2 regions of the Brevundimonas mediterranea genome follow, and region 2 is predicted to be linked to the other one. Evidence: predicted binding sites of a transcription regulator. Region 2 holds the regulator's gene; the other holds the start of a gene.
What was found. Region 2 encodes HrcA, which represses chaperone genes, less so after heat shock. Its sites were predicted from a motif close to GTTAGCANTCNNNNNNNNNGANTGCTAAC; they were not measured.

Region 1 (14,937 bases), 120 kb from region 2:
CGCGCCCTGGGCCGATCCGCCCGCCTGTCCGGCGGATCCAGCCTGATCGCGCTCGGGGCCGCCCTGGTCCTGGCCGTGATCGCCGGTCGCGCGCCGGTTCTGGGGGCGGCGTCGGTCGCCGAGTCCGGTCCCATGGCCTCCGCGCCCTGGTCCGCCGAATCCGTCCGCGCCGCCCAGGCCGAAGGCCGTCCGGTCCTGGTCAATTTCACGGCTGACTGGTGCGTGACCTGCAAGATCAACGAGCGCGCCGCCCTGTCCTCGCCCCGCGTCGCCGAGGCCCTGAAGGCGACGAACGCCGTCTATCTGGTCGGCGACTGGACCCGCCGTGACGACGCCATCACCCGCGAACTGGAGCGTCACGGCCGGTCGGGCGTGCCCCTGTATCTGCTCTATCCGGCGAACGGCGGCGAACCGCGCATTCTGCCGCAACTGTTGACCGAAGGCGTGGTCATCGAGGCTCTGAAGGGGACGTGACGGCCTTCGCCGGGTGACGAGGAAGCCTAGACCTCCGGCTGCGGCGGGGCGGTGATGACCTCGACATTGTCGTTCAGCAGATAGGACAGGTCCGACAGGGCGACGGCGCGGTCGGCGGGCGTGGCCGCCGCCTGAACCGCCTGGACCTTTTTTGGCATGTCCTCGGAAATGCCGCGCAGGATGCATTTCAGATCGCCGTCCGTGCCGCGTTCCTTCAGGATCAGGTGGCCCTGCATGTCGAGCGCGGCCAGCTGTTCGGCCTGGGCCTTGAAGCCGGTGAAGGCCTGGCTGGTGAAGAAGTCCGCCTGATCCGCCGCCTTGGCCGCCGCCCAGCCGTCGACCAGAGCCTTCAGCGCGCCGGACCGGGCGACGATGTCGGCGAACAGGGGCTCGGTCGCCACCGACACCGGCGCCCCGACCGCCGCAGGGGGCTGTTCGGCCGCCAGGGCCACGGCGGGATTGGACAGGGCCAGGGCGATCGTGAGAGCAAGGCCGCAGGACATGAGGGTGACTTCCTGTTTCAGCGTCGGCTAGGACGTTGAACCGACATACGCCCGACCCGTAAACGAGTGTTTACCTTCTTCTCTCTCCCAGAGGACGACCGATGACCCGTGACGACGCCTGGACGACCTTCGACCGCACGGCCGCCGAGGCCGGCGCGACCCGTATCGACCAGCAGTTCGCCGCCGATCCCGACCGGCTGGCGCGGATGTCGGTCGAGGCGGCGGGGCTTTATCTGGACCTGTCGAAACAGAGCTGGACCAAGGCCGGCTTCGAGGCCTGTCTGGATCTGGCCCGCGCCAGCGACGTCGAGGGCCGTCGCGCCGCCCTGTTCGCCGGCGAGGCCGTCAATCTGACCGAGGGCCGGGCCGTGCTGCACCCGGCCCTGCGCGCCCCGGCCGGCGCCGACTTCAAGGCCCTGGGCGAGCCGGTCTCGGCCGAGGTGGACGCCGTGCGCGCCGACATGAAGACCTATGCCGACGCCGTGCGCTCGGGCGCCGAGGCGGGGGCCACAGGGCGCAAGTTCGAGGCCATCGTCCATGTCGGCATCGGCGGGTCAGACCTGGGACCGCGCGTGGTCTGGGACGCCCTGCGCCCGCTGGACCCCGCCATCGACCTGCGCTTCGTCGCCAATATCGATCCGCGCGACATGGCCGAGGCCCTGACCGGCCTGGACCCCGAAACCACCCTGGTCGTGGTCGTGTCCAAGACCTTCACCACCCAGGAAACCCTGGCCAACGCCGAGGCCGCCAAGGCCTGGCTGACCGCGGCCCTGCCGGCCGAAGGCATGACCAAACACTTCATCGGCGTGACGGCGGCGCCGGACAAGGCGGCGGCCTTCGGCTGCGGCCGCACCTTCGCCTTCCGGGACTGGGTCGGCGGTCGGTATTCGCTGTGGTCGGCGGTCAGCCTGTCGTGCGGCATCGCCCTGGGCTGGGATGTGTTCGAGGCCATGCTGGCCGGGGCTGCGGCCATGGACGACCATTTCGTCTCGGCCCCGCTGGAGCAGAATGCGCCGATCCTGCTGGCCCTGGCCCAGGTGTTCAATGTCGACGGTCTGAACCGACCCGCCCGCACCGTCGCCCCCTACGCCCACGCCCTGCGCCGCCTGCCGTCCTTCCTGCAACAGCTGGAGATGGAGTCGAACGGCAAGCGGGTGCATCGCGACGGCACGCCCGTCACGCGCCAGACCTGCCCCGTCGTCTTCGGCGAGCCGGGCACCAATGGTCAGCACGCCTTCTTCCAGCAGATCCACCAGGGGCCCCAGATCGTCCCGGCCGAGTTTGTGATCGTGGCCAAGACCCATGCGGACGCGCCGGAATCCCCCCTCTGGTCCAACGCCCTGGCCCAGGGTCAGGCCCTGATGCTGGGCAAGACCACTGAAGCCGCCAAGGCGGAAGGCCTGGCCCAGGGCCTGTCGGAGGAAGAGGCGGCCCGTCTGGCGCCTCACCGCACCTTCACCGGAAACCGCCCCTCGACCGCCATCGTCATGGACCGTCTGACGCCCGAGACCCTGGGCGCCCTGCTGGCCCTCTATGAGCACAAGACCTTCGTCGAGGGCGTGATCTGGGACATCAACAGCTTCGACCAGTGGGGCGTCGAACTGGGCAAGGTCCTGGCCAGGGCGATCCTGAAGGACGTGGACGCCGGCGGACCGTCCGCCGATCTGGACCCCTCGACGGCCGGCCTGATGACGCGGTTGATGGGCTGAGGCTCACATCGGCGCGGCGTCGATCGTCAAGACGCGCCGGGGGGATCGTTTCCCGGCCGGCGGCGAGCGATGCAGGACCTCCGGAAACTCCGGCCAGGCCTCCCAGCCCGGCGCCGTGCCCTTCATGATGGCGATGTCGCCGGGATGAAGGGTGCGGATCCGACGGCGCGTGCCGATATAGCGCCCGTCCAGATCCTCGCCGATCTCGCCGGCGAAGGCCCATTCCGGCCCCGGCCCCTCATAGGCGACGATCAGGCGCACCGGGACCGCGTCCTGATGGAAGCGTGGGCAGGCGCGCCGGGTCACGGTCTCGCACCGCGCGCGCCAGGTCTCGCATCCGCTGATCGCCGCCACGATCTCCCCCAGTCCCTGAATATCCCGCAGCAACCACTCGGGCGCTGGACCCGATGGGGCGATCCACCGCCCATCGCATTCGGCGGTGAAGTCGGCCGGGGGCGGGGCGTCGGGCGGCATGGGGCTGGGCCTAGACCAGATCGCCATCCGCACCTGCGGCTCGAACAGGGTGGTGAAGACTGTGGGCGCAAGCCCCTGGACGACAGCGCCGACCGCCATGGAAAACCTTGCTGACTACGTATGTTATACTATAACGTAACTCTCATAGTCGCCCGGCTGTGGTCAAGCTCGGCGTAGCAGCCGTGGAGCGCCTTCGTGTCCGAGTTCAAGAAATTGCCCGTCACCGTCCTGTCCGGCTTCCTGGGGGCCGGCAAGACGACCCTGCTCAACCACATCCTGTCGAACCGCGACGGGCTGCGGGTCGCGGTGATCGTCAATGACATGAGCGAGGTGAACATCGACGCCGCCCTGGTGCGCGACGGCGGCGGCGCGGACCTGTCGCGGACCGAGGAACGGCTGGTGGAGATGTCCAACGGCTGTATCTGCTGCACCCTGCGCGAGGATCTGCTGATCGAGGTCGGCAAGCTGGCGCGCGAGGGTCGGTTCGATTGTCTGCTGATCGAATCCACCGGAATTTCCGAACCCATGCCGGTCGCCGCCACCTTCGACTTCCGCGACGAGGACGGCTTCAGCCTGTCGGACCTGGCCCGGATCGACACCATGGTCACGGTGGTCGACGCCTTCAACTTCCACCGCGACTATCCCTCGACCGACCGACTGAAGACCCGTGGCGAACATCTGGGCGAGGACGACGAGCGCACGGTCGCCAATCTGCTGATCGACCAGATCGAGTTCGCCGACGTCATCGTGCTGAACAAGTGCGATCTGCTCGACGCGGTCCAACTCGGGACGCTGAAGGCGATGATGACCCAGTTCAATCCCCGCGCCCGGATCCTTGAGGCGGTGCGGGGCGCCGTGCCTCTGGATCAGGTGATCGGCACGGGCCTGTTCGACATGGAGCAGGCGGAACAGGCTGCCGGCTGGTCCCAGGCCCTGCGCGGCGAGGTGACGCCCGAGACCGAGGAATACGGCGTCTCCACCTTCGTCTATCGGGCGCGCAGACCGTTCCACCCCCGGCGCTTCCACGACCTGCTGAACCGCGAATGGCCCGGCGTCTGGCGCTCCAAGGGCTTCTTCTGGCTGGCCAGCCGGATGGATTATGTCGGGTCCTGGAGCCAGGCCGGGGCGGTGACGGAACACGAATGGGGCGGCCTGTGGTGGGCCTCGGCCCCGCGCGATCGCTGGCCCGACGACAATCCCGAATGGCTGAAGGCGATCGAGGCGGTCTGGCGTCAGCCCTATGGCGACCGCCGTCAGGAGATCGTCCTGATCGGCAAGGACATGAACCGCGACCTGCTGACCTCGATGTTCGACGCCGCCCTGCTGACCCGGTTCGAGATGGAGCGCGGGCCCAAGGGCTGGTCCAGGCTGGAGGATCCCTTCCCGCACTGGGGCGCGCGCCAGGACGCGGCTTAACAAAAAGGGCGCCCCGCAGGACGCCCTTCTTCATCGGATCCGTCGCCTACCAGCGGCGGTCGTAGCGGTAGTCGCGACGGTCATCCCGGCGGTCATAACGCTGGTCCCGACGATAGTCGCGATAGTCGCGGCGCTGCTCCCAGCGCGGATCCCGGCTGTTGATGCCGTGTTCCCGCTCCCAGTGGCCCTGGTTCCGGTAGCACTGGCCGCCGCGATAATATTCGCAGCCCGAACCCCGGTTCGAGGAGGAGGCCACGGCGCCGATGGCCGCGCCGCCCAGGGCGCCGCCGGCGATATAACGACCGTCGCCGTTGCCGTAGATGGCGCCGGCCAGGCCCCCGACGGCCGCGCCGATCAGGGCGTTGCGGGCGGTGTCGTCGCGGTCGCGGTCACGGGATTGCGCCGAGGCCGGGGCGGCCATCAGGCCCATGGCGACGACAGGAGCGGCGACGGCGGCGGTGATCTTCAACATCTTGGACATGGTCGTCTCCTTTTATTTTTCGGGCCGGGTCCGCGTTTCCGAGGAAGGAAATGCATCCAGCGTCGAGACGATTCTGCCAGCCCCCGCTTGAACGTCCTCGGAGCCCGCCATTCATTTTCGGTTCACTTGTCGCGGAAGTTTCGCAGACCCCCCCGGCCGCCCCGCTTGACGCTGGCCCCTGCTCTGACTAACTCCCGATCGCGTTAGCACTCTCACCGGTCGGCTGCCAAAACGGTGATCGAAGAGAGGCTGACCCACCGTTTTCAAGTCGCCCCCGTCCGGGGGGTACATAAGGAGAGAACCGATGGCGTTTCGTCCGCTCGGCGACCGCGTGCTGGTCAAGCGCGTTGAAGAAGAATCCAAGACCAAGGGCGGGATCATCATCCCCGACACCGCCAAGGAAAAGCCGCAGGAAGGCGAAGTCGTCTCCGTCGGCCCCGGCGTTCGTGACGAATCCGGCAAGGTCAACGCTCTGGAATTGAAGGCCGGCGACCGCATCCTGTTCGGCAAGTGGTCGGGCACGGAAGTGAAGATCGACGGCGACGACCTGATCATCATGAAAGAGTCGGACGTCCTCGGCGTCCTGAGCTGACGCTCAGAACGCCAGTGGCGAGTGACGAGTGGCGAGTGACGAGAGGAGCCGATACCGGCTCATTGTCCCGCGACTCTGCACTTCACTCGCCACTCGCCACTCGTCACTAACCACTCATTCAAGGAGCTGCCCGCATGGCCGCTAAAATCGTACAGTTCAACACCGACGCGCGCGACAAGATGCTGCGCGGCGTCAACGTGCTCGCCAACGCCGTCAAGGTGACGCTCGGTCCCAAGGGCCGCAACGTCGTGATCCAGAAGTCCTTCGGCGCCCCGCGCTCGACCAAGGACGGCGTGTCGGTCGCCAAAGAGATCGAGCTGGAAGACGCCTTCGAGAACATGGGCGCCCAGATGATCCGCGAAGTCGCTTCGAAGACGAACGACAAGGCGGGTGACGGCACCACCACCGCAACCGTCCTGGCGCAATCGATCGTGCAGGAAGGCCTCAAGGCCGTCGCCGCCGGCATGAACCCGATGGATCTGAAGCGCGGCATCGACAAGGCCGTCACCGCCGTCCTCGCCGACATCAAGGCCTCGGCCAAGAAGGTCGAGAACAACTCCGAGATCGCCCAGGTCGGCACCATCTCGGCCAACGGCGACGCTGAAGTCGGCGAAATGATCGCCAAGGCCATGGCCAAGGTAGGCAACGAAGGCGTCATCACGGTTGAAGAAGCCAAGACCGCCGAGACCGAGCTGGACGTCGTCGAAGGCATGCAGTTCGACCGCGGCTACCTGAGCCCTTACTTCATCACCAACGCCGACAAGATGGAGGTTCAACTCGAAGAGCCCCTGATCCTGCTGTTCGAGAAGAAGCTGTCGTCGCTGCAGGCCATGCTGCCGATCCTGGAAGCCGTCGTGCAATCGGGCCGTCCGCTGGTGATCATCGCCGAGGACATCGAAGGCGAGGCCCTGGCCACCCTGGTGGTCAACAAGCTGCGGGGCGGCCTGCGCGTCGCCGCCGTCAAGGCTCCGGGCTTCGGTGATCGCCGCAAGGCCATGCTGGAAGACATCGCCATCCTGACCGGCGGCCAGGTCATCTCGGAAGACCTGGGCATCAAGCTTGAGAACGTCACGATCGACATGCTCGGCAAGGCCAAGAAAGTCACGATCACCAAGGACGACACCACCATCGTGGACGGCGTTGGCGGCAAGGAAGAGATCGAGGCCCGCATCGGCCAGATCAAGCGCCAGATCGAGGACACCACCTCGGACTACGACAAGGAAAAGCTGCAGGAACGTCTGGCCAAGCTGGCCGGCGGCGTCGCCGTCATCCGCGTCGGCGGCTCGACCGAAGTCGAAGTGAAGGAAAAGAAGGACCGCGTCGACGACGCCCTGAACGCCACGCGTGCAGCCGTTGAAGAAGGCATCGTCCCGGGCGGCGGCATCGCCCTGCTGAAGGCGACCAAGGCGCTTGACGGCCTGACCGGCGACAACGCCGACCAGACCGCCGGCATCGCCATCATCCGTCGCGCCATCCAGGCCCCGATCCGTCAGATCGTGGAAAACGCCGGCGTCGAAGGCTCGATCGTCGTGGGCAAGGTGCTGGAAAACAGCTCCGCCACCTACGGCTTCAACGCCCAGACGGAAGAGTACGGCGACCTGGTCGCCATGGGCGTGATCGACCCGGCCAAGGTGGTTCGCACCGCCCTGACCGACGCCGCCTCGGTGGCCTCGATCCTGATCACGACCGAAGCCGCCGTCGCCGACGCCCCCAAGAAGGGCGGCTCCTCGGCCCCCGACATGGGTGGAATGGGCGGCATGGGCGGCATGGACTTCTAAGTCCAAGCCAACCCGGCTGAGAATGCAGAAGGGCGGGACCGCAGGGTCCCGCCCTTTTTGTTTGCGACGGCGAGGGGTGACGCGCCCCCTCCGTCACGGCGCTTTGCGCCGCGCCACCTCCCCCAAGGGGGGAGGATCTCCGTCATCCCATTCCTCCCCCCCTGGGGGAGGTGGATCGCCGGCGAAGCCGGCGAGACGGAGGGGGCCCGAACGGCCCCAACTGTCACAATGACGCTGGTCGTGCCGTAACGTTTCCAAGGGCTTGTCAGTTTCTCGCCCCGACTTTCCCGCCAGGGTTTCCCCGCCCCCTATAATCCTCCCCGGTCTCGTTGCTTGGAGGGCTCGTAAGGCCTGCGACCTTGCGGCGGCGGGAGCGGATGGAACGGGAGCGGGGGTGCAACTCCCCCGCGCCGGCGGCGCCTCAGGACGTCGCCGGAGGGTCGAGGGGGATACTCGGCCGCACTCGGGACGGTTCTTCGCAGGGACCGCCGACCCGTCGCAGGCTTATGGGGTTAGGCGATAAGACCGCCACCGCTCGGCGCCCCGAGCTTGCAGGCCAACCTTCCGCGCGGGGCGTCAAACCTTCGTCGAAACGGTATTTCTAGATCATACTCCGGGCGAAGGCCCGGCGCCCCGCCCAGCCCTCCGCTTCCAAAGGGCCTCCAACTCCGCCCAAGGGACGGAGCGTTTCGCCGTGTCAGAATTCCGAAATCGCGCCCGGACGGCGCGAGCGGGTCTTCAGCCACATGACGCCCAGCAGGTCCGAGAAGGAGGCCCGCAGACGGCCCCAGTTGGTGTATTTCGACTGGCCCGTCTCGCGGTGGCGGTGGTCGACGTCGAGATACTGGTTGCGGAACCCCTCGCGGATCATCAGGGCCGGCAGATAGCGATGGATGTGATCGAAATAGGGAAGGCGCAGGAAGACGTCGCGGCGGAAGGCCTTCAGGCCGCAGCCGGTGTCGTCGGCGTCGTCGCCCAGCAGGCGGCGGCGGATGCGGTTGGCCCAGATCGAGGCCTGGCGCTTGGCCTGGCTGTCCTGGCGCTTGGCGCGCCGGCCGCCGACCAGGCCCACATCGGCCGGCGCGGCCAGCAGAGCGTCGACCAGGCGCGGGGCGTCGGCCGGGGGGTTCTGGCCGTCGCCGTCCATGGTGACGACCACGGGGGCGCGGGCGGCCAGCACCCCGGTGCGGACCGCCCGGCTCTGGCCCGCATTGGTCCCGTGGGACAGGACCCGCAGGGCCGGCAGTTCGGCCATGGCGGCCCTCAGCTCCGACAGGGTCGCGTCCCTGGAGGCGTCGTCGACGAAGATCATCTCATAGGATCGGCCGGCGAAGGCGGCCGCGATCTCGCGGGCCAGGGGGACGGCGGCGCCCGCCTCGTCATGGACGGGCACGACGACGGAGATCAGAGGCGCAGGATTGTGTTCGGCGGTCATGGCCGCTCCATAGACGAGATCGACGGCTTAGGGGAGACGGCTGACGACGGGCCGGTCGCCGTGTAAGGAGTCTCTCATGAAGACTTTCGATCTGGATCGCCGCATCGCCGGCTGGAAGGGTCCGCTCCTGGCGGCCCTGCTGACGCTGATCGCCGGCCTGCCCGGCCTGCTGCTGCTGCCGCCACTGGACCGGGACGAGAGCCGCTTCGCCCAGGCCACGGCCCAGATGCTGGAGAGCGGCGACTATGTCGACATCCGCTTCCAGGACGAACCACGCTGGAAGAAGCCGGTCGGCATCTACTGGATGCAGGCCGCCGCCGTCGCCCTGACCTCGGACGTCGAGGATCGCGACATCGCCCCTTACCGGATTCCGTCGCTGCTGGGGGCCATGCTGGCCGCCTGGGCCGTGGCCTGGGCCGGGTCGGCCCTGTTGGGCGCCCGCGTCGGCTTCTTCGGCGGCGCGATCATGGGGGCCACCTTCCTGCTGTCGACCGAGGCGGGCATCGCCAAGACCGACGCCATGCTGTGCGGCGCCACCACCCTGGCCATGGCGGCCCTGGCGCGGATCTATATGGCGACACGGGCCGGAGAACGGCCGATCCGGCCGCACAAGCTGCTGTTCTGGATCGGGGTCGGCCTGTCGATCCTGATCAAGGGGCCGATCGGGCTTCTCGTCATCGCCCTGGCCGTCATCGCCCTGTCGATCTGGGACCGGAACATCAAATGGCTGGCGCGCCTCGGCTGGGGCTGGGGCCTGCCCCTGGTCGCCCTGATGGTCGGACCCTGGGCCATCGCCATCACCATAGCCACCGACGGCGGCTTCTGGCGCGAGGCTATCGGCGGCGACCTGGCCCCCAAGATCGCCGGCGCCCACGAAAGCCATTCGGGCTTCCCCGGCCTGTATCTGCTGCTGGCCCCCCTGCTCTTCTTCCCCTCGACCCTGCTGCTTCCGGCGGCCGTCTCGACCGGCTGGAGCCGGCGGGCCGAGCCGGCCATCCGCTTCCTGGTCTGCTGGCTGGTTCCCGGCTGGCTGATGTTCGAACTGGCCCCGACCAAGCTGTGGCACTACACCCTGCCGACCTTCGGGGCGCTGGCCCTGCTGGCCGCCGCCGCCCTGGCGCGGCCCATCGGCAAGGTGTCGCGCATCACCGGCGCCGTTCTGGCCCTGTTCGCCGCCCTGCTGATCATCGGCGTCACCGTCTATGGACTGACGGTCTACGGCACCTCGACGGCCCAGACCTGGGCCGCCCTGACCGTGGTCACCACCCTGGCCGCAGCCGCCGTGGGCGCCTTCCTGCTGCTGAACCGGGCCCCGGTCGCGGCCCTGGTCGCGTCCCTGGCCTTCGGCATCGTGGCCCATGGCGCCCTGGCCGGGACCATCCGCCAGCTGCGCCCCCTGGCCATCGCGCCCCAGCTGGAGAAGACGCTGGAGGCCGCCGACCTGCATCCGCGCCAGGGCCGCACGCCCGGCCCCGTCGCCATCACCACCTATCATGAGCCCAGCTTCGTCTTCCTGACCGGCCGGGATACGGACCTGACCGACGCCGAGGGCGCCGCCCGCGCCCTGGCCGAGGGCCGGCCCGCCATCGTCGAAGGGCGCGACGCCGACGCCTTCCGCGCCGCCGCCGGACGACTGGGCGTGTCGGGCCGGGCCGTCGGGGTGGTGCGGGGCTACAACTATTCGGGCGGGGACGAGATGACCCTGACCGTCTATGCGCCGCCGCCCCGGCCCGGAACAGGCGATGACGCAGGCGATGGCGCAGGCGAAGCCCCATGAGCCGGTTCATCCAGATCGTCGAGGTCGGCCCCCGCGACGGGCTGCAGAACGAGAAAACCGTGCTGGACCCCGCCGTCCGCGTCGATCTGGTGCGGCGGCTGGAAGCGGCCGGCGCGCGCCGGATCGAGGCCGTCTCCTTCGTCCATCCCGGATATGTGCCCCAGATGGCCGGCGCCGAAACGGTCATGGCCGCCCTGCCGCATGCGGCGGGCCGCAGCCGCATCGGCCTGGTCCTGAACGGCAAGGGCTATGACCGGGCGCTGGCGACGGGGGTGGACGAGGTCAATGTCTCGGTCGCGGCCACCGACGGCTTCGGCCTGAAGAACCAGGGCCTGTCGGTCAAGGACCAGCTGGCCATGCTGGGCGAAATCGTCGCCCGCCGGCACAATGCGGCGGCGTCGGACGGCGCCCCGTCCCTGTCGGCCATGATCTCGTGCGTCTGGGGCTGTCCGTTCGAGGGCGAGGTCTCGGTGGATCAGGTGACGGACATGGTCGGGGCCCTGGCGGACCTGGGCGTGGCGGAGATCGGCCTGGCCGACACCATCGGCGCCGGCGATCCCTGGGCCGTGACCCGCAAGGTCGAGGCCGCCCGCAAGGCCGCGCCCGACGCTGTGCTGCGCCTGCATTTCCACGACACCCGCAACACCGGCCTGGCCAACGCCTACGCCGGGATCGACGCCGGGATCGACGTTCTGGACGCCTCGGTCGGCGGCATCGGCGGCTGTCCCTTCGCGCCCGGGGCGACGGGCAATATCGCCACCGAGGACCTGGTCTATATGCTGGCGCGCGGCGGGTTCGAGACCAGCTATGACCTCGACGCCCTGATCGCCACGGCCCGCTGGATCGGCGAGGTCCTCGGCCGCCCGGCCCCGTCCGCCCTCAGCCGCGCGGGCGGATTTCCCCGCGCCTGAGCACGCCGTCACCTCCGTCGTGGCGAAACGGGACAAATAGAGTTAATCAAGCTTAACAAGCGCAGCCGTTGCGCCGGGGAGGACCGCCATGCTGATCGCCATACCCCTGCTGCTGATCCCGGTGATCCTGTACAATATCGTCGTGCTGTTCGGCGCGCCGGGCGACATGGGCATGGCCCAGGCCGACGCCATTCTGCGCGATCCGATGTTCTCGATCCCGATGGCGTCCGGCGCCCAGTGGAATATCGGCTCGGGCGACCTGATCCTGTTCCTGGGCCTGATCCTGCTGTTCTTCGAGCTGATCAAGTCGACCTCCAGCCAGAAGGTCGCCATCGTCAATCACGCCCTGTCGATGGTCCTGTTCATCGTCGTCCTGGTCGAATTCCTGCTGATCCGCGGCTTCGCCACCTCGACCTTCTTCCTGATCGTGGTGATGATCCTGCTGGACGTCCTGGCCGGCTTCATCGTCACCATCATCTCGTCCCGCAAGGACTTCGATCTCGGGAACTGACGGCTTGATCAGGCCTCAGGCCGCCCGACAGAGGGATGGACCCCGTGCGGCCTCAAGCAGCCCGACAGGGCGATAGGCCCCTAAGAAAAAGCCGTGAAGATCAGGGCGACGACGGCGACGTCGAAAACCTTGGCGGCGAGATGAAGGGCGGGCATGGGCTGGTCCGAAAAGAGGCGTTCTGGCCCCGCCCCAGCAAACCCCGTGCCGCTCAGCCCCGGCGGCGGTCAGATGTCGGTCTTGGCCGCCCGGCCCACGGGAGGACGCCGCTCCGCCTCGCCTGAATACTCGGCGCCCATATAGGCGGCGCGGGCCGCGCCCAGCACGGGCGGGCCGCCGCGCAGACCGCGCTTCTGTCCGCGCTGCCCCATCTGCTGGGCGACAAAGGCCGCCGCGCCGGGGTCGGCCGCCACATGGACGGCAGGTCTTGCCGGGGCGGTTTCGGGCTTGAACTCGGGTTCGGCGGGTTCGACCGGAACCAGAGCGCGAGACCTCTCCTGATCGGCCCGCCGCTCGCGTTCCCGGCGCTCGCCTTCGCGGCGATCGATCCGCTCGGGCCCGCCGACCGCTCCTATGCGCTCGGTCATTTCGCCTTCGACCCGCCCGCCAGACGATCGATCTGGGCGCGCATCTCGTCCATCTGGCGACGCATCTCGTCCAGGGCGTCAGGCGCCGCCGGAGCCCCGTCTCCGGTTTCCGTCGGCGCCGCCTGAGACGCCGTTTGGGACTCGGTCCGGGAATAGCCGAAGGCGGGGAACATCTGCATGGCCCGTTCGAACATGGCCATGTTCGCCTTGGCCGCCTCCTCCATCAGGGTCGCGCCCGATCCCGTGCCGAAGGCCCGGCTCATCTGACTGGCGAACTGTTCCTGCTGGCGGCCGAAATTGGCCAGCGACATCTCCAGGTAGGAGGGCAGAACCCCCTGCATGGAGCCGCCGTAAAAACCGATCAGCTGGCGCAGGAACTGCACCGGCAGCAGGGCTTCGCCCCGGCTCTCTTCCTCGAAGATGATCTGGGTCAGGATCTGACGGGTCAGGTCGTCATTGGTCTTGGCGTCATAGACGACGAACTCGGTCCCCTCGCGCACCATGGCGGCCAGGTCCTCCAGCGTCACATAGGCGCTGGTCCGCGTATTATAGAGTCTGCGGTTCGCATACTTCTTGATGACGACCTGGGCGCCGTCACCGTGTTTTCCGCCCTTGATCTTTTCGTCAGCCACGCTTGTTCTCGCGATGTTGCAACGCGTCACTATCCTCCGTTGCGACGCGATGCGCCAGAGGGGGGATTCGGCGGCCTGAACACGCAGGGATCGGACGGATATCCTAGTGGCTCATCGCGGGGGCCAGGACGACGCCCACCAGTACCGCCGTCCAGTGGACGGTCGCGCCGGTGACGACGAAACCGTGCCAGATGGCCCGGCGGAAACGCACCTTGGGGCTGATGAAGACCAGGACCCCGGCGGTGTAGATCAGACCGCCGATCACCAGCAGAGCCAGGGCGACCGGATGGACCGTCTCGACCATGGGCTTGAGGGCGGCCACGGCCAGCCAGCCGAACACCACATAGACGCCGCTCCAGAACTTGTCGGAAATGCGCGGCGCGAACAGTTTCACCCCGGCGCCGACGAAGGCCAGGGTCCAGATCAGGGCGGTGAAACCGACCGACCACAGGCCTTCGAATCTCTGGGTGGTGAAGGGCGTATAACTGCCGGCGATCATCAGGAAGATGGCGGCCTCGTCGAGCCGTCGCAGCACGGGTCGCGCGGCGCAAGGCTTGGTCCAGTTGTAAATCGTCGAAGCGGTCAGCATGCCGACCAGACACAGGGCGTAGATGGCCGTGGCCATGACCCCGCCGATTCCGGCGTAGACTCCCGCCAGACCGGCCAGGATGACGCCCCCGACCGCCGCCAGCATCAGACCGACGACATGGACCCAGAGGTCCGCCAGTCTTTCGGCGCGCGTCTGGTAGTGCTCGATCATGTCCAGCTCGTCCGGCGTGCAGACGTGGGCGGCGAAGCGTTTCAGCGTGCGGAGCATGGCCAATCAAATCCGGGATCGTCCGTATCGTTCCTCCAGAATGCGCCGACAGGGTGACGAATGACTGAATCTGCGGCGGTCTGTTTCGGCCACAGGTGACGAAGCCGCCGGGATGCGGCAAAACGGCAACTCATTATTCCGCATCGAGTGAAATCCCATGACCGAGGTCGTCATCGTCTCCGCAGCCCGCACGCCCGTCGGGTCCTTCCTGGGGGCCCTGTCCGCGCTGCCGGCGTCGAAACTGGGCGAGGTCGCCATTCGGGCGGCGCTGGAACGGGCGGGCGTGTCGGGCGAAGAGGTCGATGAGGTGATCCTGGGCCATGTGCTGCAGGCCGCCGCCGGACAGGGCCCGGCCCGTCAGGCCGCCGTCGGCGCCGGGGTGCGCCAGGCGGCGCCGGCCTGGAGCCTGAACCAGATCTGCGGCTCGGGCCTGCGCGCCGTCGCCATCGCCGCCCAGCAGATCGCGCTGGGCGATGCGAAGATCGTCGTCGCCGGCGGCCAGGAGAGCATGAGCCAGGCGCCGCACGCCCAGCAGCTTCGGGCCGGGCACAAGATGGGCGACGTCGCCCTGATCGACACCATGATCAAGGACGGGCTGTGGGACGCCTTCAACGGCTACCACATGGGTCAGACGGCCGAGAACATCGCCGACAAATGGGCCATCACCCGTGAAGCCCAGGACGAATTCGCCCTCGCCAGCCAGAACAAGGCCGAGGCGGCGCAAAACGCAGGTCGGTTCGACGCCGAGATCGTTCCGGTCGTCATTCCCGGCAAGAAGGGCGACGTCGTCGTCGACAAGGACGAATACATCCGCCACGGCGCGACCATCGAGCTGATGCAGAA
Region 2 (14,937 bases):
CATCTTCTCGGCGATGGCGGGGCTGAGAAGGTCGGACTCCCCGCCCCGCACCAGCAGGGTCGGCTTGGTCTTCGCCAGACGCCGGAACATGGGCCACAGGTTGGGAACCAGGGCCTTGGCCCCCGCCGCCCGGATCGGAACCGAGATGTCCGGATCATAGTCCAGTTCGATCTCCCCGTCCGGCTGCTGGCGGAAGATGCGCCGCGCGAACCCGTCCCAGTCGGCGTCGGAATAGTGGGGAAAGGCGACCCCGTTGATTCGTTTCGCATAGGCCGCCGCATCGGCCCATGAGCCGATCTCGACGGGCTGGCCGCTGTAGGACGCGATGCGCGCCAGACCTTCGGGCGCCACCTCGGGACCGATGTCGTTCAATATGGCGGCGACCACCGCCCGGGGCTTCAGGGCCGTCAGGGCCATGGTGATCAGCCCGCCCATCGAGGTGCCGACGAAGACGGCGCGGTCGATCGCCGCCTGATCCATCAGGGCCAGCATATCCTTCGCATAGACATCGGGCCGGTAGGTCATCGGGTCGGACGCACGATCCGACAGGCCGCGCCCGCGAACATCGACGGCCAGGACGCGCCGTCCGCTCTGGGCCAGAAAAGGCGCGAGAGCGCCGAAGTCGGCGCTGTTACGGGTCAGGCCGTGAATGGCGATGATCGGCGGACGCGCGACGCCGGGCCCCGGCGCATAATCGCGCGCGAACAGGTCCAGACCGTCCGGGGATTTCCAGCGACGTTCGACATAGGCGGCGACGAGGGTCACGGGGCGCTCCTTCAACCAAGAAGGAGGAAACTAATTCACCGCACGAAGAATTGCGATGGTCAGGCGCCGATCAGTTCACGCACGAAGACGTCCAGGTCGCCGCCCTGGAACAGGAAGCCCGACACGCCCGCCCGCTGCGCCGCCTCGATGTCGCGCGGCTGGTCGCCGATCATGAAGGACTTCGCCGGATCGATGTCGTGATCGGCCATGGCCCGCAGCAGCATGCCGGGATTGGGTTTGCGGTCGGGATGGTCGGGATGGCGATAGCGTTCGTCTCGCGCCTCCGGATGGAAGGGGCAGGCGTAGACCGCCCCGATCACCGCCCCGTCCTGGGCCATGCGTTTGACCAGCAGGGCGTTGAACCCGTTCATCTGGGCCTCGTCGAACATACCGCGCGCCACGCCCGACTGGTTGGTGACGATCACCGCCAGATAGCCCAGCCGGTTCAACCGCCGCACCGCCGCCGTCGCGCCCGGGATCAGTTTCAGATGTTCGGGCAGATGGGGATAGCCGGAGTCCTCGATCAGGACTCCGTCGCGATCCAGAAAGACGGCGGGCAGACCGGTCATGCGTCGTGTCTCAGCAGTTCGGAAAAGGCGGTCATCAGGTGATACAGGCTGGAGGCGGGCGCGGCCTTGTCCGACGACGTCCCGTCCGCCTCATAGCTGTCGACCCACAGGCCGGGAACGGCCGTCGCCAGATGGGTGGCGAAGGTCGCCTCGATCAGGTCTGCGGCGGCGGCGTCCCCGAAGGTCAGGGCGGTGCGGACAGCCTCCGTCTGAGCCCACAGACGGCGTCCGGCGTGGATCGGCGCACCGTCGGCGTCCATCTCGCGGATCATGAAGCCGGCCTTGAGCCCCTGGGCGACGGCGCGGCGATGCAGGGCCTCCGCCGCCTGGTCCAGGCCTGGGCCGGCGTCGAGACCGGCGATTTCAGCCTGACGCAACAGCCAGGCCCATTCCTCGAAATGGCCGGGTTCGACGATATGCCCGACGGCCGGATCCGGTCGCCAATCCTCGGTGAAATACTCGCGGATCGCGCCGTCGATCAGGAAACGGTCGCGGCATAGGTCCAGCACCATGCGCGCAGCCGTCTCGAAGGCCGGGTGGGGCGCCGCCGCCTGCCAGGCCAGCATGGCCTCCAGCAGGTGCATGTGCGGGTTCTGGCGACGCGGCAGACTCGGCGGCAGGGCCTCATGCCAGCCGCCGTGCGGGGCCGCCATCAACCGATTGATCGCCCCCAGGGTCTCCAGCGCCAGGGGCCGGGCCCGGTCGTCGCCCAGCACCCGATGCGCGGCCGCCAGGGCGAAGAGCACGAAGGCCAGATCATAAAGGTCCGGCGTCTCGTCCACGACCGCGCCTGCGTCATCGGTCGCCGCGACCCACAGGCCGTCGTCGCGGCGACAGGCGGCGATCATCCGGTCCAGACCGGCCTGAGCCACCGCGCGCCCCGGCGCCCATCCCAGGGCGGCGGCTTCGCAGAAGACATAGATCTGACGCGCCTGAACCCGGGTGCGTCGGCGCAGTCCGGTCCGCGCCCGACCTTCGAAATCCAGCTGTTCGAAGAACCGCCCCTGGCCGTCCACACCACGGTCGGCCCACAGCGGCAGGGCCTGGTGAAACAACCAGTTGGAGACCTTGGTCTTGGCGGCGGCGAGAGCGGACATGGCGTCGGCTTAGAACATCATCGTTGCAATGGGCAACGCGAAGTGACGCCGCCCGGTTTGGTCTCCGCGTTCGATCTTGCTAGGACGGCGGCCACCCTCGCGGCCCGACCCGTCGGTCCGCCGCCCCCGATTCCCGTGGAGAGCGCGTTTTCATGATCCCCTTCATCGACCTTCAGGCCCAGCGCCTGCGTCTCGCCGGCAAGATCGAGGCCGCGGTTCAGGAGGCCGTCGTCGGCGGCGCCTGGGTCATGGGTCCGCAGGTCCGTCAGTTCGAAGCCGACCTCGCCGCCTTCGGCCGGGCCAAGCACGCCCTGGGCTGCGCCAACGGCACCGACGCCCTGGCCCTGCCGCTGATGGCCTGGGGAATCGGACGCGGCGACGCGGTCTTCGTGCCCAGCTTCACCTTCGCCGCCACCGCCGAGGTCGTGCCCTGGTTCGACGCCGAGCCGGTCTTCGTCGATGTGGACGCCGACACCTACAATATGGACCCGGTCGCGCTGGAGCGCGCCATCGAGGGGATCAAGGCCGAGGGCCGTCTGACCCCGCGCGTGGTCATCGCCGTGGACCTGTTCGGCCAGCCCGCCGACTACCCGGCCATCAAGGCGATCTGCGACAAGCACGGGCTGAAGCTGATCGCGGATTCGGCCCAGGGTTTCGGCTGCACCATCGGCGGGGAGCATCCGCTGAAATGGGCCGACATCACCACCACCAGCTTCTTCCCGGCCAAGCCCCTGGGCTGCTACGGCGACGGCGGGGCGGTGCTGACCAATGACGACGAACTGGCCCAGCTGATCGATTCCGTCCGCGTCCACGGCAAGGCGGTGGCGGTGGACCTGAAGGACCGCACCTTCGACCACGATCCCAAATATCTGAACATGCGCATCGGCCTGAACAGCCGCCTGGACACGATCCAGGCCGCCGTCCTGATCGAAAAGCTGAAGGTGTTCGGTGAAGAGATCACGTGGCGCAACCGGATCGCCGCCCGCTACAATGAGGGTCTGCGCCCACACGTCGCCAAGGTTCCCGACGTTCCGGCGGGCAATATCTCCAACTGGGCGCAATATACGGTCGAACACCCCGACCGCGACGGCCTGATCGCCCATCTGAAGGCCCATGACGTGCCGACCGCCGTCTATTATCCGATCCCGCTGCACCTGCAGCCGGCCTATGCGCATTTCCCGCGAGGGGCCGGCGGCCTGCCGGTGACCGAACGTCTGAAGGACGTGGTCTTCAGCCTGCCGATGCACGCCGATCTGGACGAGGCGACCCAGGACAAGGTCATCGCCGCCGTCGCCAGCTACAAGGGCCAAGCCTGATGCCGACCACCCCCGTCCTCAAGTTCGGCGTCGCCGGCGTCGGCGTCATGGGCCGCAACCATGCGCGCGTCGCCTCCGAGATGCGCGAGTTCGACCTGACCACGGTCTTCGACCCAGATGCGGTCGTCGCCGATGGGGTCGCCGCCGCCTATGAGGCGGCGCCGGTCACGACCGCCCAGGCCTTTATCGACGCGGGCCTGGACGCAGCCGTCGTGGCCACGCCCAACCGATTCCATGCCGAAATCGGCGTCGCCCTGCTGGAAAAGGGCGTCCACGTCCTGGTCGAGAAGCCGATCGCCGCCACCGTGGCCGACGCCCAGCGGATGATAGACGCCGCCAAGGCCAACGACCGCGTCCTGATGGTGGGCCAGGTCGAACGCTTCAACCCGGCCGTGGACACGGTCAAGCGCGCCGTCGCCGACGACGAGATCATCTCCATCCAGATCACCCGCGTCGGCCCCTTCCCGCCGCGCATGGGCGAGGTCGGCGTGGTCATCGATCTGGCGGTGCATGACATCGACATCATCCGCCACCTGACCGGATCCGAGATCGTCGAGGTCCAGCCGCAGCTGGCCCGCACCCGCGCCGAGCGCGAGGACACGGCCCTGCTGCAGTTCCGGCTGGACAACGGCGTGATCGCCCACATCACGACCAACTGGGTCACGCCCTACAAGACCCGCACCCTGCAGGTCGCCACCAAGACCAAATTCATCGTCGCCGACCTGATCACCCGCCAGGTGACGGAGTATTTTGGGCAGCAGCCCGACGGCTCCTATTCGACCCGGATGCTGAACAGCTGGCCGGCCGAACCGCTGAGGAAGGAGCTGGAGGCCTTCGCCCGCGCCATCCACACCGGCGAGACCCCGGCGGTGACGGGGGAAGACGGCCTGCGTAATCTGGAAGTCGCCCTGCGCTGCCTGGGCGAGGCGTAAAGTCGCCGCAATGGCCGGGGAGGAAGAGGCATGCGCTCCATTCTCGTTCCCGTCGCCGCCGCTGTTGTCGCCGTGTCCGCCGCCGCCCCGGCCCACGCCGACACCCGCTATCTGTCCTACAACGCCTCGGACCGCATCACCCAGGCCCTGACCAAGGGGATCACCCTCCAGGTCCGGCGCGGCCTGTTCGGGGCGATCAGCGTGGAACGGCTGTTCTCGACCACCGCGCGCGGTTCGGCCGACTTCACCCGGGGCGGGCCGAACGAGGCGCGGCGCGTCCTGCCCGAGGGGGCGAACGAGAGCGACCTCTATGCCATCGAACAGAGCGGCGACGGACGGGGTCTGGCCCGCGCCCTGTGTCCCGGCGCGAACGACGTCTGGCTGGTGATGAGCCGCATCCGCGCGCCCCGCCCGCTGACGATACAGGCGGTCGGCCGCTGGGCCGACGGGACCTACCGCCATTGCGTGACGCTGAGTTACGACTGGCGCGGCGAATGGCAGACGGCGCCGGTCTCGCCGTTTGCGGACACGGACTCCTAGATCCAGCCCGTTCCGCCGACGGCGCGCCCTTTCGCCCGCCACGCCTGGTCGTCTATCTTCATGGCTGGAGAGGCGTTCGGAGAGACAGCGATGCGATGGGCCCTGCCCCTGGCGGTTCTGATCGGCGTGGTCGCCGCCCTGCTGACCTGGACCCGGCCGGGCGCGTCCATCCCGTCGATCACCGACGCGCCGGTCACGGTCTATCTGCTCGACAACGGCTTCCACACCGATCTGGCCGTGCCCCGCGCGGCGCTGGAACGACGCGGCGGGCCGCTTGGACAGGCCGTCGCGGACCTGGCGCCCGGCGACTGGATTCTGATCGGCTGGGGCGACGCCGCCTTCTATGTCGATCAAAGTCCGATCTCGGACCGATTGCCTGACGGCGCGCGCGCCTTCTTCCGGCCCGGCAATCCCTCCGTCGTCATGCTGGACCCGGAGAGTCTGGACCCCCGCGACCGCCACGCCGCCGATCGACGCGCGGCCCTGCGCCTCCCGCCCGGCGCCTTCGATCGAATGGCGGGACGGATCGAGTCCTCGCTCGACCTCGCAGACGGGGGGCCGCGTGTCGCGACCGCTCGCGCCGGCGACGACGCCCGCTTCTTCGTCAGCCGGGAGAGCTTTTCGATCCTGCACCTGTGCAACCACTGGACGGCCGGTGCGCTGAACGCCGGCGGGGTGGCGATCCGCCCGGCGCGCTCGGCGTTTTCGGGCGAGGTGATGCGGTCCGTCAGAGCGGCGGAACTGGACAGGGCGGCTCCACACGCCTAGACCGCCCGACTTTCGCTTATCCGGCCGGGTCCGAGCCCCGGCGGGCGAACAAGAAGGAGCGGCCGATGGCCCACAAACAGCATACCCGCAATTCCTCCGGCCCGGCCGGTCCGAGCCAACGCCAGCTGCGCGCCGGCGAACTGATCCGTCACGCCCTGGTCGACATCCTGCGTGAGGAGGACATCCACGACGAGGCCCTGGCCGACGTGTCCGTCACCGTGACCGAGGTCCGCCTGTCGCCGGACCTGAAACACGCCACCTGTTTCGTCGAACCCCTGGGCGCCGGCGTCGAGGCCGCCGCGACCACGGGCCACGAGAGCGAGATCATCAAGGCGCTGAACGTCCACGCCAAATTCCTGCGCGGCCAGTTGGGCCGGCGTCTGGACATGAAGTTCACGCCGGACCTGCGCTTCCGCCACGACGAAAGCTTCGACGCCGCCAGCCATCTCGACCGTCTGTTCGAAGACCCCCGCGTCCGCGCCGACCTGGAACGCCGCGACGAGGAAGAGGGCGACTCCTGATGTCGCGGCCTCAAGTAGCGCGAAGCGCGGTAGGCCAAGCATCGTGGCCTCAAGTAGCGCGAAGCGCGATAGGCCCGGCATAATGGCCCGTAAGAAGAAGGGCGACGTCGTCGACGGCTGGGTGTGCCTGGACAAGCCGTTCGAGATGGGATCGACCGAGGCGGTCAGCCGCATCCGCCGCCTGTTCAACGCCCAGAAGGCCGGTCACGCCGGGACGCTGGATCCGCTGGCCAGCGGCATCCTGCCCATAGCGCTTGGCGAGGCGACCAAGACCGTGCCGATGATGATGGAGGCGCAGAAGGTCTATCGTTTCACCATCAACTGGGGCGTATCGACCGACAGCGTGGACCGCGAAGGCGAGATCATCGGCCGGTCCGACGTCCGCCCCTCGGTCGAGGCGGTGAAGGCCGCCCTGCCCGCCTTCGTCGGCGAGATCGACCAGACCCCGCCCCGTTTCTCAGCCATCAAGGTGGACGGCGCCCGCGCCTATGACCTGGCCCGCGACGGTGTCGAGTTCGAGCTTCAGTCCCGCCGCGTCACCATCCATTCGGCCGAGGTCACCGACGCCCCGGACGCCGACCATGTCGAACTGACCATCCGCACCGGCAAGGGCGTTTACGTGCGCTCGCTGGCGCGCGACCTGGCGCTCGCCCTGGGCGCCGAGGGTCACGTAAGCGCCCTGCGCCGCGAGCGGGTCGGCCCGTTCAGCACGGAAAACGCCGTCACTCTGGATTCTCTGGAAGAAATGGTGCATAGGGGCGCCGCCTCGGAAGGCTTGCTTCCCGTTGCGACCGCCCTGGACGGCATCCCGGAGCTGGCCGTGACGGATCAGGACGCCTTCTCGCTTCGGCAGGGACGCCCGATCGTTCTGCTCCCCCGTCAGGTGGAAACCCTCAAGGATCGCCTTTCCGGCGGTTCGCGAACGGTTTCAGCCTTTCAGGGCCAGACCCTCGTCGCACTCTGCCAGTTGCGGGCCGGCCGGTTAGAACCCGACCGCGTTTTCAACCTCTAGGCCCGCGCCATCCGGCAAGGGCCGAGACCCCACGGCCTCAAGTAGCGCGAAGCGCGATAGGCCAAGAAAGGACTCTTCGATGTCGGTTACTGCTGAACGCAAGCACGAGATCATCGCCGATAACGCCCGCACCGCTGGCGACACCGGCTCGGCCGAGGTTCAGGTCGCGATCCTGTCGGAACGCATCTCCAACCTGACCGAACACTTCAAGACCCACAAGAAGGACAACCACTCGCGTCGTGGCCTTCTGAAGATGGTGTCGCAACGTCGCCGCCTGCTCGACCACCTGAACAAGGTCGACGCCGGTCGCTACCAGGCGCTCATCGCCAAGCTGGGCCTGCGCCGCTAAGGCGTCGGATCAGTGTAGAATACGCTTTCGAGGCGCGGGCGGTCACGTCCGCGCCTCGTTGTGCGACTAGAGACGACCTGTGCGCCGCAGGACTTACGGCGCAGTTGCGAGGGCCATGCCGGTCCTCTCCCGGTCGACCGCGATGGCGCGGCGACCTCTGGATCGAAGGACTGAACGCCCGACGCATCCGCCCCCAATGATGGGACCCCGCACGGAATACGCCGTCCGGGATACGAAAGACGAAATATGTTCGATATCAAACGCAAGACGATCGAGTGGGCCGGACGCCCGCTGACCCTGGAAACGGGCCGCATCGCCCGCCAGGCCGACGGCGCCGTGCTGGCGACCTACGGCGAGACCGTGGTTCTGGCCACCGTCGTCTATGGCCGTTCGCCCAAGCCGGGTCTGGATTTCTTCCCCCTGACCGTCAACTACCAGGAAAAGACCTTCGCCGCCGGCAAGATCCCGGGCGGCTATTTCAAGCGTGAAGGCCGTCCCAGCGAAAAGGAAACCCTGGTTTCCCGCCTGATCGACCGTCCGATCCGCCCCCTGTTCGTCAAGGGCTTCAAGAACGAGACTCAGGTCGTCATCACCGTGCTGCAGCACGACATGGAAAACGATCCGGACGTGCTGGGCATGGTCGCCGCCTCGGCCGCCCTGACCATCTCGGGCGTGCCCTTCATGGGCCCCATCGGCGCCGCGCGCGTCGGCCTGATCGACGGCGAGCTGGTTCTGAACCCGACGGTCGACCAGATCCCGGGCTCTGACCTGGACCTGGTGGTCGCCGGCACGCAAGACGCCCTGATGATGGTCGAATCCGAAGCCAAGGAGCTGTCGGAAGAGAAGATGCTCGAGGCGCTGATGTTCGCCCACGCCGGCATGCAGCCGGTGATCGACGCCATCATCGATCTGGCCGAACACGCCGCCAAGGAGCCCTTCGACTTCCAGGCCGAAGACCACTCCGACGTCGTCACCTCGATCAAGAAGCTGGTCGGCGAGGACATCAAGGCCGCCTACACCCACCCCGGCAAGTACGACCGTCGCTCGGGCGTCGATGCGGCCAAGAAGACCGCCGCCGCCGCCCTGGTGAAGACCGACGAAAACCCCGAAGGCGTCGACAGCTCCAAGTTCGCGGCCGCCTTCAAGGAATGCGAAGCCGACGTCCTGCGTCGCGACATCATCGAGAACGCCCACCGCGTCGACGGCCGCGCCCTCGACAAGGTCCGCGCCATCGTGTCGGAAGTCGGCGTTCTGCCGCGCACCCACGGTTCGGCCCTGTTCACGCGTGGGGAAACCCAGGCCCTGGTCGTCGCCACCCTCGGCACCGGCGAGGACGAGCAGTACATCGACAGCCTGCAGGGCACCTACAAGGAAAGCTTCCTGCTGCACTACAACTTCCCCCCCTATTCGGTGGGTGAAGCGGGCCGCATGGGTTCGCCCGGCCGTCGCGAAATCGGTCACGGCAAGCTGGCCTGGCGCGCGATCCGTCCGATGCTGCCGTCGAAGGAAGACTTCCCCTACACCATCCGCCTGGTCTCCGAGATCACCGAGTCGAACGGCTCGTCCTCGATGGCCACGGTCTGCGGTTCGTCGCTGGCCCTGATGGACGCCGGCGTGCCGCTGATCCGTCCGGTCTCGGGCATCGCCATGGGCCTGATCCTGGAGCCGTCGGGCGAATTCGCCATCCTGTCGGACATCCTGGGTGACGAAGATCACCTGGGCGACATGGACTTCAAGGTCGCCGGCACCTCGGAAGGCATCACCAGCCTTCAGATGGACATCAAGGTCGCCGGGATCACCAAGGAGATCATGAAACAGGCCCTGACCCAGGCCTCGGCCGGTCGCCTCCACATCCTGGACGAGATGTCCAAGGCCATGGATGCGCCGCGCGCCGAACTGGGCGAGCATGCGCCGAAGATCGAAACCATCAAGATCGCGGTCGACAAGATCCGTGAAGTGATCGGTTCGGGCGGCAAGGTGATCCGCGAGATCGTCGAGAAGACCGGCGCCAAGATCGACATCGGCGACGACGGCACCATCAAGGTCGCCGCCAACGACCAGGAAAAGATCGACGCCGCCAAGGCCTGGATCCAGTCCATCGCCTCGGAACCGGAAGTCGGAACCATCTACTCCGGCAAGGTCGTCAAGGTCGTCGATTTCGGCGCCTTCGTGAACTTCTTCGGCGCCAAGGACGGCCTGGTCCACGTGTCCCAGATCGCCCTGGAACGCGTCGCCAACCCGGCCGACGTCCTGTCGGAAGGCCAGGAGGTCAAGGTCAAGTTCCTGGGCTTCGACGATCGCGGCAAGACCAAGCTGTCGATGAAGGTCGTCGATCAGACCACGGGTGAAGACCTAACCGACAAGATCAACGCCGAACGCGCCGAGCGCGGCGAAGAGCCCCTGTCGGACGACACCGGCGGCCGTCCCAAGCGCGAAGGCGGCGGTGATCGCGGCGGCGACCGCGGTCGTCGTCGTCGCGACTAGGACTGAGCCACACGGCTGAATGAGAAGGCCCCGCCGGCGACGGCGGGGCCTTTTTCATGGCGGCCTGTCCTAAGACCGGCACGCCGCCGGAGGATCGCCGTCGCGCGCCCACAATTTGCAGGACCGGTCGATCTCGCCCTGGATCAGGTCGCAAGGGTTGGCGGCGTTGCAGGGCGGGTGGGTCGCGGGGCTGACCTGGATGCAGCGTTCGACCAGGCGCGCGGACGCCGCCTCGCCGATCTGCTCACGACAGGGGATTTCACTGGCGGGAATCCGCTCGGGCCTCATGTCCGGTCCTTCCGGAATCCGAGCCTGAGCGTCTTCCGACGGCGCCGGCGTCGGCGCCGCGGGGTTCCCGGCCGGGGCGGGGCCAGGAGCGGCGGGGCTGGGGACCGCCGACGAAACGGTCCCAGAGGAAGAGGCGTCAGAGGAAGAGGCGTTGGGGGCGTCGCTTCCGGGCTGACAGGCCGCGACCGTCAGGGCGAAGGCCAGAACGGCGGCTGAGGCGGAACTGATGAACAGGGGGCGGCGCATCGGCATCTCCGGGCAGGGGCGGGATCACCCAGACGATGAACCGTCCCCTTAACGCGCGAAAGCCCCTATCGGCGCACCGCCTCCAGCGCAGCCTTTTGCAGGGCGAACAGTTCGGTGCAGCCGATCTCGGCCAGGGAGAAGAGGCGGTCGAACTCGGCGCGGGAGAAGCCGCGCTTCTCGCCGGTGGCCTGGACCTCGACGATCTGGCCCGCGCCGGTCAGGACGAAGTTGGAATCGGCTTCGGCCTCGGAATCCTCTTCATAGTCCAGGTCCAGCACCGGCACGCCGTCGCAGACGCCGCACGAGACGGCCGCCACCTGGTCCAGGATCGGGTCGGACTTCAGCACCCCTTCGTCGCGCAGATAGTTGAGGGCCGAGGCCATGGCGACCCAGGCGCCGGTGATGGAGGCGGTGCGGGTGCCGCCGTCGGCCTGGATGACGTCGCAGTCCAGCACCACCTGACGCTCGCCCAGGGCCTTCAGATCGACGACGGCGCGGAGCGAGCGGCCGATCAGGCGCTGGATCTCCTGGGTGCGGCCCGTCTGTTTGCCGGCGGCGGCCTCGCGGCGGCCGCGGGTGTGGGTGGCGCGGGGCAGCATGCCGTATTCGGCCGTGACCCAGCCTTGGCCCTTGCCGCGCATCCAGCCGGGGATGGTCTCCTCGACCGAGGCCGTCACCAGGACCTTGGTATGGCCGAAGGTGATCAGGCACGAGCCCTCGGCGTAGCGGTTGACGCCGGTCTCGATGGTCACGGGACGCAGTTGATCGTCGGTGCGTTGCGAATGGCGCATTGAGATGAGTCCTTGGAAGCGGGGGCTGCGGTGCTTATCCTGAAACCGTGAGCCTGTATGCCCCCAAAACTCCGCCCTTCGACGGCGCCCAGTCCTTTGCGGGGCTGGCGGGTCTGGATGCGCGCGCACGCGACATCTTCCGGCGCATCGTCGAATCCTATCTGGAGACGGGCGAGCCGGTGGGATCGCGCACCCTGTCGCTGGGCGGGATCGCCCTGTCGCCGGCCTCGATCCGCAATACGATGCAGGACCTGACCCTGGCCGGGCTGCTGGCTGCGCCCCATACATCGGCGGGGCGGATCCCCACCCATGCGGGCCTGCGCCTGTTCGTCGACGGCCTGCTGGAGGTCGGCGACCTGACGAAGGAGGAGCGGCGCGAGATCGACGGCCGGCTGGCCGGGCGCAGCCGCAACTTCGAATCCGCCCTGGACGAGGCGTCGAACCTGTTGTCGGGCCTGGCGGGCGGCGCGGGCGTGGTGTCCAGCCCGGTGCGCGAGTCCGGCGTCAAACATGTGGAGTTCGTCGCCCTGGGCGGGGATCAGGCCCTGGCGGTCATCGTCGCCGACGACGGCACGGTCGAGAACCGGATCATGACCCTGGCGGCCGGGGTCACGCCCTCCACCCTGGTGGAGGCCTCCAACTTCCTCAACGCCCGCCTGCGCGGCCGGCCCTTCGCCGACGCCAAGCGCGAGATGACCCAGGAACTGGAGATCGCGCGGCGCGAACTGGACCAGACCGCCGCCCGCCTGGTCGAGGACGGATTCGCCGCCTGGTCCGGCGGCCCGGACCGCGAGCGCGCCCTGATCGTGCGGGGCCGCGCCAATCTGTTGCAGGACGGCGAGGGCCTGGCGGATCTGGAGCGGGTGCGGGTCCTGTTCGACGACCTGGAGCAGAAGGAACAGCTGATCGGCCTGCTGGACGGGGTGGATGCGGCGCAGGGGGTGCGAATTTTCATCGGCGCCGAAACGCGGTTGTTTTCACTTTCGGGTTCCGCCGTGATCGCGGCGCCCTATATGAGCGGCCGACAGCGGGTCCTGGGCGCCATCGGCGTCATAGGCCCCGCAAGATTGAACTACGCCCGTGTCATCCCGTTGGTGGACTATACCGCCCGGGTGCTGGGCCGGATGCTGGACGGGAACGACAAGTGAGCGACAAGCCCCTTAACGACGACTTCAACGAACTGGACGCCGATATGGCGGAAACCAACGCCGAACACGGCCTGGACGCCGATCCCTCGGACAATCTCGCGCCGCTGGACGCCGTCATCGCCGAACGCGACGAGTGGAAGGACCGCGCCCTGCGCGTCGCCGCCGAGATGGAGAACCTGAAGCGCCGCGCCGAGACGCAGCAGAACGACGCCCGCGCCTTCGCCATCCAGCGCTTCGCCAAGGATCTGCTGGGCGTGGCCGACAATCTGGAGCGCGCCCTGATGGCTGCGCCCAAGGACACGGACGGCCCGACCGTGGCCCTGGTGACCGGTCTGGAAATGACCCAGAAGGCCCTGCTGCAGGCGTTCGAGACCAATGGGCTGAAGCGCGTCGCGCCCGAGGCCGGCGAGGCCTTCAACCCCCATCTGCACCAGGCCATGATCGAACAGCCGTCGGACACGGTTCCCGGCGGCGCCGTGCTCCAGACCATGCAGTCCGGTTTCGAACTGTTCGGCCGCACCATCCGCCCGGCCATGGTCGTGGTCGCGGCCAAGGGCTCGGGCGCGCAGGGCGCCAACCCCTATGGCGCAGCCCCCGCGCCCGAAGGCCAGGCCTTCGACGGCAAGGCCTGATGTCAGGACGTGAGTGGTGATGGGTGAGGGGTGAGTAGTGAGCTGCGGTGTCTCCGCAAGCCGCTCACCTCTTGCCCACGACTCACCATTCACCAGTCACTCCCCCCTCAGAACCTTCGCCGCCATCCGCCGATCAAGGCGAATTCCGGCGCGGCGTCCGCAACATGGCGCGGCTGACGGCTGGCCACGGCCTGGATCGTCAGGTTTGAGCCGTCCCACAGACTCCGCTCGCCGCCCAGGATGAAATCGATCTGGCGACCGCTCGGCGTGGCCGAGAAGCTGCGGCGCGAATAGGTCAGGGGGTCGAAATACTCGACCGGCACATCCGCCAGCCAGGCCGAGAAGGCGCCGCTTTCGATCCGCAGCGGCTGCGACAGGGTGAAGCTGATCCGGTCGCAGAGCACCGAACACCCTGTCAGCAGGCCCAGACGCCAGTTCGAACTGATCGCGGCCTGGTCCATCGACAGGAACCGGCCCTCGCTCCGGGTCGAGCCGACGCCGGCCTCGCCGATCAGGGCCAGGCCGGGCCTCAGGGTCCAGTCGCCGCCCACCGCATAGAAGCGGGTGCGCGACGGCAGGGCGAAGTCCGATCCGCCGGGCAGAAAGGCCCCCAAGGGCCCCAGACGCTCGTCCAGGCCGCCGATGCTGACGGACAGGCCGCCTTCTGCGCCGCGCCAGGCCAGGGTGGCGCGGCTGTAGCTTGAAGCCTCCGCCTCGACCCGCCTCAGCGGCATACGCCGGTCCCCGCCCCCGCTCTCGGCCGCAAGGGTCAGCGACCCGAACCGCAGGGCGCCGCGCGCCGCATGATCCGCCTGGGCCAGGGCGGCGAAACCGTCGCCGGCCGCGTCGAAGGGCGACCGCGCCCCGCCTCGACCCTGCCATGTGGCGAAGCTCAGCCGGCCCATCTCCAGGTCCAGCATGGCCTCCTGACGGGGTTCGTCGCCCAGCCAGGGCGCGTCGGTCAGGTCATAACGCGCAGCGATGGGCTCGGGCGTCTCGGCCGGCTGGGACGCCGTCAGGTTCAGGCGGCCGCCGTTCGGCAGGGCCAGCCGGGTCGTCGCCGTCCGGCTCGGCGCGAACGGCGCGGCCTGATACGAGCGGCTGGGCGCGGTCGGATAGGCCCCGCCCAGCTGGACCGCGAACATCCGGTCATAACCGTCGAACAGGACGGTCCCCAGGGCGGTCTGGCGCGAGAAGGCGTCGCCGAAGGCGGGGCCGACGAAACTGCCCGGCTCGGTCTCGGCGACGATGGAGCCTCCGTCGGCCATCGGGGTCGAGCTCGTTCCCACCGGCCGGAAGGCGTTGGCCAAGTCCAGCAAGCCCCGGCCGTAGACGATGTCGGTCCCTGCGTCCCCGGCGTCGCGCGCCGTGTCGAGAAGGATGGCCAGGGCCTGACGCGCCGAAAGATTGGGGAAGGCGTCCATCAGCAGGGCCAGGGCGCCCGAGACATGGGGCGCCGAGAAGGAGGTGCCGTTGATC

Region 1: groES (co-chaperone GroES) is a predicted target of HrcA. The motif match lies at 5,260-5,288, and genes of this name have one in related genera.

Annotation. Positions count from the first base shown of each region.
Region 1 covers NZ_CP048751.1:1,569,470-1,584,406, reverse strand. The annotation lists gene GYM46_RS07710 (protein-disulfide reductase DsbD family protein) at 1-474, shown strand, start outside; gene GYM46_RS07705 (hypothetical protein) at 501-977, opposite strand; gene pgi (glucose-6-phosphate isomerase) at 1,079-2,686, shown strand; gene GYM46_RS07695 (DUF1826 domain-containing protein) at 2,690-3,259, opposite strand; gene zigA (zinc metallochaperone GTPase ZigA) at 3,356-4,576, shown strand; gene GYM46_RS07685 (hypothetical protein) at 4,623-5,057, opposite strand; gene groES (co-chaperone GroES) at 5,362-5,649, shown strand; gene groL (chaperonin GroEL) at 5,784-7,427, shown strand; gene GYM46_RS07670 (glycosyltransferase family 2 protein) at 8,125-8,862, opposite strand; gene GYM46_RS07665 (ArnT family glycosyltransferase) at 8,939-10,639, shown strand; gene GYM46_RS07660 (hydroxymethylglutaryl-CoA lyase) at 10,636-11,550, shown strand; gene GYM46_RS07655 (hypothetical protein) at 11,639-12,061, shown strand; gene GYM46_RS07650 (hypothetical protein) at 12,286-12,645, opposite strand; gene phaR (polyhydroxyalkanoate synthesis repressor PhaR) at 12,642-13,277, opposite strand; gene trhA (PAQR family membrane homeostasis protein TrhA) at 13,381-14,094, opposite strand; gene GYM46_RS07635 (acetyl-CoA C-acetyltransferase) at 14,252-14,937, shown strand, end outside.
Region 2 covers NZ_CP048751.1:1,446,425-1,461,361, forward strand. The annotation lists gene GYM46_RS07065 (alpha/beta fold hydrolase) at 1-765, opposite strand, end outside; gene GYM46_RS07070 (D-glycero-alpha-D-manno-heptose-1,7-bisphosphate 7-phosphatase) at 825-1,334, opposite strand; gene GYM46_RS07075 (AGE family epimerase/isomerase) at 1,331-2,431, opposite strand; gene GYM46_RS07080 (DegT/DnrJ/EryC1/StrS family aminotransferase) at 2,584-3,747, shown strand; gene GYM46_RS07085 (Gfo/Idh/MocA family protein) at 3,747-4,679, shown strand; gene GYM46_RS07090 (hypothetical protein) at 4,710-5,219, shown strand; gene GYM46_RS07095 (DUF2459 domain-containing protein) at 5,310-5,987, shown strand; gene rbfA (30S ribosome-binding factor RbfA) at 6,053-6,508, shown strand; gene truB (tRNA pseudouridine(55) synthase TruB) at 6,591-7,520, shown strand; gene rpsO (30S ribosomal protein S15) at 7,600-7,869, shown strand; gene pnp (polyribonucleotide nucleotidyltransferase) at 8,116-10,353, shown strand; gene GYM46_RS07120 (hypothetical protein) at 10,423-10,887, opposite strand; gene rph (ribonuclease PH) at 10,953-11,678, opposite strand; gene hrcA (heat-inducible transcriptional repressor HrcA) at 11,732-12,826, shown strand; gene grpE (nucleotide exchange factor GrpE) at 12,871-13,458, shown strand; gene GYM46_RS07140 (S8 family peptidase) at 13,566-14,937, opposite strand, start outside.